3 regions of the Jejuibacter calystegiae genome follow, and region 3 is predicted to be linked to each of the others. Evidence: riboswitches for the same ligand, from Rfam matches in the RefSeq annotation. Region 3 holds a riboswitch; each other region holds the start of a gene.
What was found. A riboswitch is a leader RNA that binds a small molecule or an ion and turns the genes downstream of it on or off. The one in region 3 is predicted to bind thiamine pyrophosphate.
Positions count from the first base shown of each region.

Region 1: another riboswitch for thiamine pyrophosphate. It lies ahead of thiB (thiamine ABC transporter substrate binding subunit); the one in region 3 lies ahead of thiM (hydroxyethylthiazole kinase).
Region 2: another riboswitch for thiamine pyrophosphate. It lies ahead of thiC (phosphomethylpyrimidine synthase ThiC); the one in region 3 lies ahead of thiM (hydroxyethylthiazole kinase).

Region 1 covers NZ_CP040428.1:2,031,431-2,035,575, forward strand. Annotated here, with positions in the region: gene thiP (thiamine/thiamine pyrophosphate ABC transporter permease ThiP) at 1-1,017, opposite strand, end outside; gene thiB (thiamine ABC transporter substrate binding subunit) at 993-1,976, opposite strand; TPP riboswitch at 2,007-2,095, opposite strand; gene sgrR (HTH-type transcriptional regulator SgrR) at 2,626-4,145, opposite strand, start outside.
Region 2 covers NZ_CP040428.1:1,526,859-1,531,003, forward strand. Annotated here, with positions in the region: gene thiE (thiamine phosphate synthase) at 1-363, opposite strand, end outside; gene thiC (phosphomethylpyrimidine synthase ThiC) at 363-2,261, opposite strand; TPP riboswitch at 2,346-2,454, opposite strand; gene rsd (sigma D regulator) at 2,514-3,014, opposite strand; gene nudC (NAD(+) diphosphatase) at 3,114-3,881, shown strand; gene FEM41_RS07050 (bactofilin family protein) at 4,019-4,145, shown strand, end outside.
Region 3 covers NZ_CP040428.1:4,630,909-4,635,053, reverse strand. Annotated here, with positions in the region: gene FEM41_RS21745 (histidine decarboxylase) at 1-176, opposite strand, end outside; gene hdcC (histidine-histamine antiporter) at 222-1,574, opposite strand; TPP riboswitch at 1,933-2,033, shown strand; gene thiM (hydroxyethylthiazole kinase) at 2,070-2,858, shown strand; gene thiD (bifunctional hydroxymethylpyrimidine kinase/phosphomethylpyrimidine kinase) at 2,855-3,655, shown strand.

The sequences.
Region 1 (4,145 bases), 2.6 Mb from region 3:
GATGGCTATTCGCAGTGAAGTCCAGACTGCCTGCCATAGCGCGCTCTGCTGGAGCAGACGCGGCAGGTCGCCGCGCAGGCCATCCACCACAATCGCCAGCAGAGGCGGCAGCATCAACAGCAGGAGGAGTACGATCAGCAGCGAATCCAGCCCGCGAGAGAGCAGGGTGCTGTCGGGGGGGCGCCAGCCCGTCGCCATGGTGGCTCCACTGGGAATCGCTTTGCTAAAACGCTGGGCCAGCAGCATGAGCGCCAGGCAGCAGAATAGCTGAATAAGCGCCAGTAATGCCGCCCGGGCGGGATCGTAGTCATAGCTAAGGGCCTGGTAGATGGCCAGTTCGATGGTAGTGGCTTTTGGGCCGCCGCCCAGCGCCAGCACGGTGGCGAAGCTTGCGAAGCACAGCATAAAAATCAGGGCGGCGGTGGGGAAAATTTGACGTCGCAGCCAGGGCCATTCCACCAGACGGAACAGCGACCAGCCGCGTATCCCTAACTGAGCGGCAAGCCTGCGCTGTTCGCCGGGAATACTCTCCAGCGACTGGAGCAGCAGGCGGGTAGCCATCGGCAAATTAAAAAAGAGGTGCGCCAGCAGGATCCCCTGCAGGCCATAGGGCGAAAACGTCCAGTCGATGCCCAGCCACTGGCAGAGTTCGGCCAGCCAGCCCTGGCGGCCATAAACGGAAAGCAGGCCGAAAACCGCGACCAGCACCGGCAGCACCAGGGTCATGGCACAAAGCCGCAGCAGGAGCTGGCGCCCGGGAAAGCGGCGGCGCCACAGCGCCCGGGCCAGGGGAATGGCCGGGAGCACCGAGAACAATGCGGAAAGGAACGCCTGCCAGAAGGAAAAGCGCACCACGTGCCACAGATAGCTGTCCTGGAGCAGGGTACGGGGCGCGATGCCCGGTGCGCTGAACCACAGGGCGCCAAAGGCGGCCAGCGCCACGCCGAGCATCAATCCAGCGGCGAGCAGGCCAGGCCACAGCCAGCCGGGAATTAGCGGCTGAGGGCGCGCTGCCATTCACCGATCCAGGCGGCGCGCTGCTGGGCGACCTGTTGGGGGGTAAACTGTAACGTCTTTTGAGGTCGGGTCAGGCTGTTAAAGCCTTCAGGCAGAGCGACCTGGCTTACCGGATACATCCAGTTGCCGGTGGGAATGGTCTGCTGGAATTCCTTTGATACTACAAACTGCATAAACTTTTGGGCCAGCTCCGGCTGTTTGCTGCTTTTCAAACGGGCTGCGACCTCTACCTGCATATAGTGGCCTTCGCTAAAGTCGGCGGCGGCGTAGTTATCTTTGTGCTCTTCAATAAGTGAATAGGCCGGAGAGGTGGTGTAGCTGAGTACCAGATCCCCTTCACCTTTCAGAAACAGCCCCCAGGATTCGCTCCATCCCCGGGTCACGGTCACTGTCTTACTGGCCAGCTTCTGCCAGGCTTCGGGGGCCTGGTCGCCATAGACCTGCTTCATCCACAGCAGCATGCCCAGTCCGGGGGTACTGGTTCGGGGATCCTGATAGATAACGCGCCATTTCCTGTCGTTTTCCACCAGTTCTTTCAGGCTCTTAGGGGGATTCTTCAGGCGGTTTTTATCGTATACGAAAGCGAACCAGCCGTAGTCATAAGGGACGAAGGTCTCGTTTTGCCAGCCGCCCGGCAGAGTCAGGTGACGGGTATCCACGTCGCTTTTGGCGAACAGGCCACTTTGGGTTGCCGCCTCCAGCAGGTTGTTATCCAGCCCCAGCACCACATCCGCTTTGCTGTTTTTCCCTTCCATTCGCAGGCGGTTTAGCAGGGCGACGCCGTCTTCCAGCGCGACAAATTTAAGCTGGCAGTCGCAGTCGGCCTCGAAGGCCTTTTTAATGGCAGGGCCCGGGCCCCAGTCGGCGGCGAAAGAGTCATAGGTATAGACGGTGAGCTGCGGACCCGCGAAGGCGGGCAGGGCGACCAGCGTCAGCAGCACAGGCAGTTTGTTCAGCACTTTGCACTCCAGTATTGGGTGGCAAAGGATTTTGGGCGTGGCCTCAAATCCCTCCGCCGGTGTTATCCGGATCAGGTTCGACGGGTATCTCTCAGCTCGTGGCACCCCGTTGAGAATGGCCCACATTGTAATGAGTTAACGGGAGTAGCGAAAGGCGCGTGGGGGATTAAGGAAACCGCCCCTTACGGGGCGGCTACCGGGCTTACCTGCCTGGTACGACAATCGTCACTGAAAATGCGTTATGGGAGATATTCCATCCCCCATTTCCGGATGACAGCAGTGCACCAGAAACAACGATGACAATACAAAAGTACCGTTTCATTGTGCGGTCCTGACTATAGACCGCTTCACGACGTCACCGCCGGAAATATCGCCGTGAGTGCAAGCACCTTGGGTGTGCTTGCGTATACGGCCATTGGACATCCTTTTCCAGGTCCGGCGCCCGCTTGCTTAAGACGGTGAAAAGGCCCGACTGAATGGTACATCTCAAAGCCTCGAACAGATACTTGACTTTAGCGAAAAAGCGGCACAGTATGCAAAAACTTGGGTGTGCTTGCGTAACACTGGACACACAACCCTGTTGGAAGGGCCGCTTACCTGACCAGCACAAAAAAACCGCCGCCATGGCGGTTTTTTTGTGCCCGAAAACTTAAGCATCCGGCGGCGCGAACCAGGCGGATTTAAAGTCGAACCAGCCCAGGGTGTTCATCCGCAGACCACGCATACTGCGCTGGCCCTGGAGCATCAGCCAGTGGTGAATAAGCGGCTGGATCTCAAGGCTGGCAAGGCGCTGGCGGCACCATTCGGCCAGATCCAGTTCGCCAGCCCGCCAGCGGCGCGCATCTTCATGCCAGTCGCCGGGAATGCAGCGCTGGAGCAGCGGTACTTCGTACAGATGGGCAAACAGTGAAAACTCCAGCGGCAGGGTAAAATTGGCGCTGTTCAGCCAGATATCGCTGATATCGTCTCCTTTATGCCACTGGTCGTAGTCCACCTCTTTAACGATCAAACTCACTCCGCATTCGGCCAGCAACTGGTGAATAATACCGCCCAGAATCTGATGTTCGGCATGGTCGCGGTAGAAGGTCAGGGTGAGAGTATCAAGGTCAGCCGGTTTCTCGACGACCTCTGGCGGTTGGGCGTGGTGCCAGCGTGGTAGCAGCCCCCAGGCCGGGAACCAGTAACGCTGATATTGTTCACCGGCCCGGTAAATGAGACTGACAGGCGAGAGAATATGGTTCAGCCAGAGTTTAATGTCATCGCGACAACCGAGTGCCGAGCGGGCGTCGAACAAAATATAGTAGCACCCCTCTTCCAGTCGGCTCTCCACTGCTTTTTCGCTGTCGCCGCTGCCTTCCAGCTGTACTCCGCAGCTGAGATCCTCGCTAATTTCCGGCAATACCCAGAAATTCACTTCGTCGATGAGCGCCCGGTAACCGAAATAGTCATCGAAGGCATGGATTTTCAGCTGGTTATTGGTATTGCGCTCTACCGCATAGGGGCCGCTTCCCACCGGCTGGCGGGCGAAGTCTGGCATCTTGCGCCATTCCCTGGGCAGTACCATGGCGGCGGAATTGCCCATCAGCCAGGGGAGCCAGCGATCGGGCTGGTTAAGGTGGATATCGAGCGTCCAGGCGGTAGGGGAGTCGATACCCACAATATGAGCGTAAAGCGGTGTGGGATTGATGCGTTGCAGCGTGTCGATAACGTCCTGCATATCCAGTTCGCGGCCGTGATGAAAATGAATGCCGGGACGCAGGTAGAAACGCCAGTGCAGCGGCGAAAGTTGTTGCCAGTGGTGGGCGATATCCGCTTCGGCTTCCCCGTTTTCCTCATTTATGCGCGTCAGGCCGCTAAAAATTTGCCGCACCACGTGGCTTTCTGAACGGCGCAGTGCGGTTCCGGGCAGAAGATTTAACAGCGGGCGATAGTAGAGCACCCGTAAAATATGGCGCCCCTGGCGGAAACTGCGGCCCAGATGGGAGACGATCATCTGGCGTACCGTCTGACGATCGCCCACCAGTTGAAGCAGTTGTTCGATGCGATCCTGTTCCAGTAGATCTTCGGCCCGCTGCTGCTGGAGCGTCAGCCCGGTGTAGATAAAGGTGAGTCGGGAGCGCCTTCCCCGGCCGGCTTCCGCCTGCCAGGTGAGCCACCCTTTCTCTTGCA
Region 2 (4,145 bases), 2.1 Mb from region 3:
TACCGCCAGCGCGACATCGATTTCCATATCGTCATGGGTAGAGACGCCCAGCCGTAGCCCGGCGGCGCGGATCGCATCGAGATCGGTCTGCTCCAGATCCTCCTGACCAAGATGAACGCCGTACGCGCCATGCTTTATCGCCAGCCGCCAGTAATCGTTGATAAACAGCCGGGCGTTGTAGCGCTGTCCCAGGGCGATGGCGGCAATAATATCTGCCTCCACCTCGTCATCCTGTTTATCTTTAATGCGTAGCTGGATGGTACGCACACCCGCCTCCAGCAGGCGTGCGATCCAGTCAACGCTGTCCACTACCGGGTAGAGACCCAGGCGGAAGGGGACGGTGGGGAAATCGGGCTGGTACATTAGGCTTCCTCCTGACGAAGATAGATCTCGCCGCCTTTGGCGCGAAAGGTATTCGACATATCTTTCATTCCTTCGGCGATCTCCTGCTGTGCCGCATAGTCGCGAACTTCCTGGGTGATTTTCATCGAGCAGAATTTCGGGCCGCACATGGAACAGAAGTGCGCCACCTTACCGGATTCCTGGGGCAGGGTTTCGTCGTGATAAGCGCGGGCGGTAAAGGGATCGAGTGCCAGGTTGAACTGATCTTCCCAGCGGAATTCGAAGCGCGCTTTGGACATAGCGTTGTCGCGGATCTGAGCGCCGGGGTGTCCCTTGGCCAGATCGGCGGCGTGCGCGGCGATCTTATAGGTAATCAGCCCCTGCCGGACGTCCTCTTTATTCGGCAGACCAAGGTGCTCTTTCGGCGTGACGTAGCAGAGCATGGCGCAACCGAACCAGCCAATCATGGCGGCGCCGATGCCGGAGGTAAAGTGGTCGTAACCCGGCGCGATATCGGTGGTGAGCGGCCCCAGCGTGTAGAATGGCGCTTCATGGCAGTGCTCCAGCTCTTCGGTCATATTGCGGCGGATCATCTGCATCGGCACATGGCCGGGGCCTTCAATCATCACCTGGACGTCGTACTCCCTGGCGATTTTGGTCAGCTCGCCCAGGGTATGCAGTTCGGCGAACTGGGCTTCGTCGTTGGCGTCCTGAATTGAACCGGGCCGCAGGCCATCGCCCAGCGACAGCGAAACATCATAGGCGGCACAGATTTCACAGATTTCGCGGAAGTGCTGGTACAGAAAGCTTTCCTGATGATGCGACAGACACCACTTGGCCATAATGGAGCCGCCGCGCGAAACGATGCCCGTCAGGCGTTTGGCGGTCATTGGTACATAGCGTAGCAGGACGCCCGCGTGAATCGTAAAGTAGTCGACGCCCTGTTCCGCCTGCTCCAGCAGCGTATCGCGGAACATTTCCCAGTTCAGATCTTCGGCAACGCCGTTCACTTTCTCCAGCGCCTGATAGATGGGCACCGTACCGATAGGAACCGGGCTGTTTCGCAGGATCCATTCACGGGTTTCGTGGATATAGCGGCCGGTGGAAAGGTCCATCACGGTATCTGCACCCCAGCGGGTGGCCCAGACCAGTTTTTCCACCTCCTCTTCAATGGAAGAGGTCACCGCAGAGTTGCCGATGTTGGCGTTGATTTTCACCAGAAAATTGCGGCCGATAATCATCGGCTCGGATTCCGGGTGGTTAATATTTGCAGGGATAATTGCCCGCCCGGCGGCCACTTCGTCGCGTACGAATTCCGGGGTGATGTCCTGCGGCAGATGGGCGCCGAAGCTTTCTCCCGGATGCTGCTGGCGCAGTATCTCGCCGCGGATGCGCTCGCGGCCCATATTTTCACGCAGGGCGATAAATTCCATCTCTGGCGTGACGATGCCCTGGCGGGCGTAATGCAACTGAGTGACCCGCTTGCCGGCAAGGGCGCGGCGCGGAGGCAGCAGACCGGTAAAGCGCAGCTCGTCCAGGCCATCGTCCGCCAGACGGGCTTTGGTATAGCTGGAACTGCGATCGTCGAGCAGCGCGGTATCGCTGCGTGCGTCTATCCACGGCTGGCGCAACTTCGCCAGCCCTTCGCGGACGTTAATCGCAATATCCGGATCGCCGTAAGGGCCGGAGGTATCGTAGACCGGCACCGGTTCGTTCTCTTCGTATTGCGGGTTGGCTTTATCTCCGCCGGTAAGCGTTGGGCTCATCCGAATTTCGCGCATGGGAACGCGGATGTCCTGACGGGAGCCGGTCAGGTAGATACGGTGGGAGTTGGGAAAATTGGTGCCTTCCAGAGTATCGATAAACTGCTGGGCGGCGGCGCGCTGTTCACGGCGATTAGGTTTTGTTGATACAGACATAGCTCGTTCCGGTTTTTTAGTGACTGGAAGTGGCTTGTCAGAACGACGGAAGGAGTAACAGGCACGGGCGCAGGTGCGCGCGTAGATGAAATTACTCTTGTTCCCTTCGCAGGTTTTAACCTGATCAGGTTCCGCGGATCCCGAATTAACGGTCTCAGCCCGTGCATGGCACTGGGCACTCCGACAAGATAAAAGGCCTGCTCCGTATCATCGGGCAGGCCTTATGTAAACTACGCGTTAATGAATGGGAACTCAAGCCGGTCGGGCAAAATGTCCGCAATCGTTAGCACTGTCCAGGCTGTCGCCCAGCGCCAGAACGATCAGACTATCCTCCAGCGTGAAACGAGACGCCATAGATTCTCCAAGCTTTGACAGCACCTGGTGGAACTCCAGACAGTTATCATGATCGATGGCGATCTCCAGATGTGAATCGTAATAATCCATGATCTGTTGAGTATTCGCTTCCAGCTGTGTCCAGAGCTGCCCGGCGGAGGTGCGGGGCTCTCCCTCTTCCATTTCGCGGATAATGCGTTCATAAATATTGAAATGGCCGCAGGAGAGATAATCCACCAGACGCTGGCAGAAATCGTCCAGCGCCATCTCGTCCAGTGCAGAGAGCGATCCTTTGCCAGGTTTGATCCCAACCAGGTTGTAATAAGCCACTAACAGCTGTTTGCGATCCTGCAGTAAACGATCGATCAACTCATTACAACCACCAACGCGCTCTGCCAGTCTTTCCAGTTGGTTTAGCATGATTGACTCCGTGAGTTATATGATTAAAACGCTAAGTAACCTGGAATGTAAAAACAATGTTAAAAGAGTGCCAGTGAAGCCGAGGTCGTGCAAGAGATTATGGAACATACAGTAGAAAAATTAGACTATGGTTGGTGGTTCGTCAGCCATCAACAGAAATTATGGTTGCCGCAGGGGGAACTTCCGCACGGTCACGCACAGCAGTTTGGGCTGGTGGGTTGCGCTGCGCTGCAGATTGGTAGCTGGCAGGGAGAGCCCGCCTGGCTGGTGGTGCAGGAGCGTTCGCGTGATATGGGATCGGTGCGTCAGTTGATCGATGAGGATCCTGCACTGTTTCAACTGGCCGGACGTGCCGTACAGCTGGCAGAATTTTATCGTTCCCACCGTTTTTGTGGTTACTGCGGGCACAGCATGCATCCCAGTAAAACGGAGTGGGCAATGCTGTGTAACAACTGCCGGGAGCGTTATTATCCGCAGATCGCCCCTTGCATTATTGTGGCGATTCGCGATCGCGACAAGATCCTGTTGGCCCAACATAATCGTCACCGAAATGGCCTTTATACCGTACTGGCGGGGTTTGTTGAGGTAGGGGAAACTCTGGAGCAGGCGGTGGCGCGGGAAGTCATGGAAGAGAGCGGCATTCAGATTAAAAACCTGCGTTATATCTCCTCTCAACCCTGGCCATTTCCTCAGTCGCTGATGACGGCCTTTATGGCGGATTACGATAGTGGGGAATTGGTTGTCGATCGCAGCGAGCTGCTCGATGCTGGCTGGTATCGTTACGACCAGTTGCCGCTATTGCCGCCTCCGGGGACAGTGGCCCGACGTTTGATCGAGGATACGGTCGCTTTATGTCGGGGGGGATAGGGGAAATATCCCCGGATATAACATATTTTCTGATTTGTAAAGTTTTTCATGATTATTTGATGGTAATAGGATAATTTACAACGGGGCGTTGAAATGTATTCGTAGGATACGGAGTTGGGGGCCTAAGGAAAAGAATTATGCCCGGAAGAGTAACGCAAAGTTGTTTATATGGGATTTGGTTGGCCTGGTCTGGCGCCATTGTTTGTTATGTGGTGCCTTATGATGGATTGTTTACTATTTCTGTTTCTGTAATGGCTGGCCTTT
Region 3 (4,145 bases):
TAGTTACAATATTCCGCCCAGTCGCCACAGTTATTAATGGAAAAACGCATAAATCTTTCCAGAATGGTGTAATCGAAATCGGCGGATTCCGGGTAACCAATATTGAAATACTGGTTCTTAACACAATATGACCAAAACGCATCGAGTTTATTCTGATCTGCGATGGATAGTGTCATTTTATTTCTCCTTTTCAAGCATAACGTTTAATGACGAACTGACGTTCAGACTTTCTTATCCAGATAAAGCACTCTTTCGCCTTTCTTACTGCGGCCAGCGGCCACGAAGCAGAACAGGGGAATGGTTACCATCATCATCACCACGCCCCAGAACATGGAGTCTGTGCCGGAGCCCAACAGGGCAAAGATGCTGTAAATCATGCCGATAACCACCATCACGCAATAAAACATAAAGCTGCGACCGCGATTTAATTTCTTCGAGACCATAATGATCGGCAGGGAAATCAGGGCGTACATATAGGGCAGCAGCGAAGCGAAGACCGACATCAGAATCACCACTTCAAACTGTTTCGCCAGGTTAGGGGAGGCGGTCATCATTAACACCAGGCTCATCAGTACACCGGTGAAAATCAGGCTCTTCATTGGCACGTCACGCTTATTGGTGTCGGCGAAGAACTGCGGGAACAGGCCCTGCTGGGCACCGGCGCGGGGGCCTTCAGACTGCAGGATCAGCCAGCCGGAGATCGAGCCGAAGCAGGCGATAATACTGAGCGCTGAAGCGATGTTGCCGGCGGTCTTGCCGAACATATAGCGCGCGGCGTCGGCAAAGGGCGCGGCGGAGTTAACCAGCTCGCTGTGCGGCACCAGGCCCATAATCACCGAGCAACTGCCCACATAGCAGACCGAGGCAATCAACAGTCCGTACACCGTCGCTTTGGGCACGGTCTTTTCCGGATTGTCCACCTGGCCGGTAGAAACCACAGCCGATTCAACGCCCAGGAACCCCCACAGCGCAATGGATGCGGCAGAGATAATCGCCGAGCTGTCGCTGCGGCCTGTGCCGTTATACACTTCGGTAAACATATGCGGATCAAACCAGAACCAGCCTACGGCGCCGACGCCCAGCACCACCAGCAGCATACAGCTTGCGGTAAATGACTGGGCGCGGCTGGCAGTTCTGGCGCCGAAGCTTGCCAGTACGACAAAGGCCCACAAAATAACGATGGCGGCAATACTGCTGTACATCGGATTTTTTAATTCTGGAAAGAAATAACTTAAATATCCCACCCCGGCGACCAGCAGGGCCACATTGCCCACCCAGGCGCTAATCCAGTAGCAGACGGTGGTTTGAAAACCAATAAATGGACCAAATGCATCGCTGGCATAAGCGACAATCCCGCCGGTGCGCGGCGTAATTAAACTGGTTTTGGCGAATACCAGCGCCAGAGCGATAACACCGACAATAGTGAGCACCCAACCCCACAGCGAGATATAACCAACGCCGGCAAGGTTGGTGGGCAACATAAATACGCCGGAGCCCATCATATTTGAGGCGGTAACCAGCGTAAGGGCGACCACTCCCATTTTATGAGCTGAGCCTGAGCTAACCGATCCCATAACATTTTTCCTTATTGAGAAACAGACATGAAATAAGCGTTATAACCAGTGCTTTTCTGCCGATTCTAGGATGGGAAGGGGGGTAAATTTTGACAATGATCACTTTTCGCCTGGCTGGCATACAATAACGATGCGCAAATTGCTGCTTATTTGAACAATGATTTGGATATTGACTCCGTCCCCATTTTTTTGAACAGGAACGGCTGCCTGAAGAGCCAGCGCTTATTCTCAGGCTAAACCGGAGAATCGGTCTGAATAATTGGTGATTTCTGTGGCCACAAATGCGTTTACAGCGCCATTGTTACCTTTTATCATGGCGGCTGATTAAAGGAATTAAAGAAAACTAATTCCTTTAAAATCAAATGACTCGGGGTGCTCCGCCGACTGGATGCGGGGCTGAGAAAGACCCGTTGACCTGATCCGGATAGTGCCGGCGTAGGGAAGTCAGATGCCCGTACCGGTATCCCTCTTCTTCGCGCCGGGCGGGAGTTCACCATGCAATCTGATCCACTGTGCAGCGACGCTGTCTTGCAGACGCTGCATCACCTTCGTACCACTTCGCCGTTGGTTCACTGTATGACCAACGATGTGGTACAGACCTTTACCGCTAACGTTTTGCTGGCCCTTGGCGCCTCGCCTGCCATGGTGGTAGATGAGCAAGAGGCGGCACAGTTTAGCGCTATCGCCAGCGCACTCCTGGTCAACGTCGGAACCCTGACTCGCGAACGTGCTCGTGCCATGCGCGCCGCCATCGACAGCGCCCGTGAGGCGCAGCGCCCGTGGGTGCTCGACCCGGTGGCTGTGGGGGGGCTGACGCTGCGTAGCGACTTCGCCCGGGAGGTACTGGCGCTTCAGCCTGCCGCAATTCGCGGCAACGGATCGGAAATTCTGGCGCTGGCCGGGGGTCAGGGCGGGGGACGCGGCGTCGACAGCACCGACAGTGCCCGGGTCGCGTTGCCTGCGGCCCGCCATCTGGCCCGTGAGAGAGGCGCGGTAGTGGCGGTGACCGGCGAGATAGATTACATCACCGACGGCGAACGCACTCTGGAGGTGCCCGGCGGCGATATTATGCTGACCCGGGTGGTTGGAACCGGCTGTGCGCTTTCCGCGGTGGTAGCGGCCTGCTGCGCTCTGCCGGGGGAGAGGCTGGAAAATGTCGCCGCCGGTTGCCGGATAATGGCCCGCGCCGGGGAAATGGCGGTTACCCGCAGTCAGGGACCGGGGAGTTTTGTCCCGCAGTTTCTGGATGCGCTATGGCAACTGGATGCGGAGGCGCTGGTATGAAACGGATTAATGCTCTGACCATTGCCGGTACCGACCCCAGCGGGGGTGCAGGTATCCAGGCGGACCTGAAAGCTTTTTCTGCGTTGGGCGCCTATGGCGCCAGTGTGATAACCGCGCTGGTGGCCCAGAATACCTGCGGCGTGCAGTCGGTCTATCGTATCGAGCCGGATTTTGTGGCGGCGCAGCTCGATTCGGTGTTCAGCGATCTGCGCATCGATACGGTGAAGATCGGCATGCTGGCGGAAACCGATATCGTTGAAGCGGTAGCGGAACGCCTGGCGTACTGGCAGCCGCACACCGTGGTGCTGGATACCGTGATGCTGGCTAAAAGCGGCGATCCGCTGCTGTCGCCATCGGCGGTCTCAGTGATGCGCGAACATCTGCTGCCGCGAGTATCGTTAATCACCCCTAATCTGCCAGAGGCGGCAGCGCTGCTGGAAGCGCCGATGGCTACCAGCGAGCGTGAGATGCATCAGCAGGGGGAAGCGCTGATGGCGCTGGGCTGCGAGGCGGTACTGATGAAGGGCGGCCATCTGGACGATGCCGAAAGCCCGGACTGGCTGTTTACCCGCGATGGCGCCCGGCGTTTTACTGCGCCCAGGGTGCAGACGAAAAACACTCACGGTACCGGCTGTACGCTTTCGTCGGCGCTGGCGGCGCTGCGGCCGCGTTACGATGACTGGGGCCAGACCGTGGTGGAAGCCAAGGCCTGGCTGACTCAGGCGCTGGCGGCTGCCGATAGCCTGGAGGTGGGGCACGGGCATGGGCCGGTGCATCACTTTCATGCGTGGTGGTGATTTTGTGATTATATAATCACAGGATTATTGAATGGTGTGCTATCCACTCATTTTCAGTTGGTTGTGGTTAGCGGCCTGTCAGTGCTTCAACACTGGCGGGTCGCGACTGTATTAATCACCTTTCTTGTTGTTATGCACCTTCCTTAACAAAATACTGGCTGCTGTTATTTTACCCTGTAATAAATCACAGTGGCGTGTTGTATTTCTGTTCTATGAATCTGGTTCGCAATATTTAATGGGGTTTCAGTGTTGTTTCATTGACGGGAAATATTATTACGGTGGTGCTGTGTTCAGGTGGAATATGTCACGCTGGCGAAGGTTCCGTTCACTTTAAGGTGAGTTTGCTTATGTGAATACCGGCACCGGTGAACGGGTCAGGGGGACTTCAAACGCCACTCCCCCTGACCACCCCTGGCTTTCCGACGTAAAAATCGCCCTTCGGGTCCCCTCCGCTTTTCCCGTCCGCCGGACGGGTCGGGCGTGACGGCAC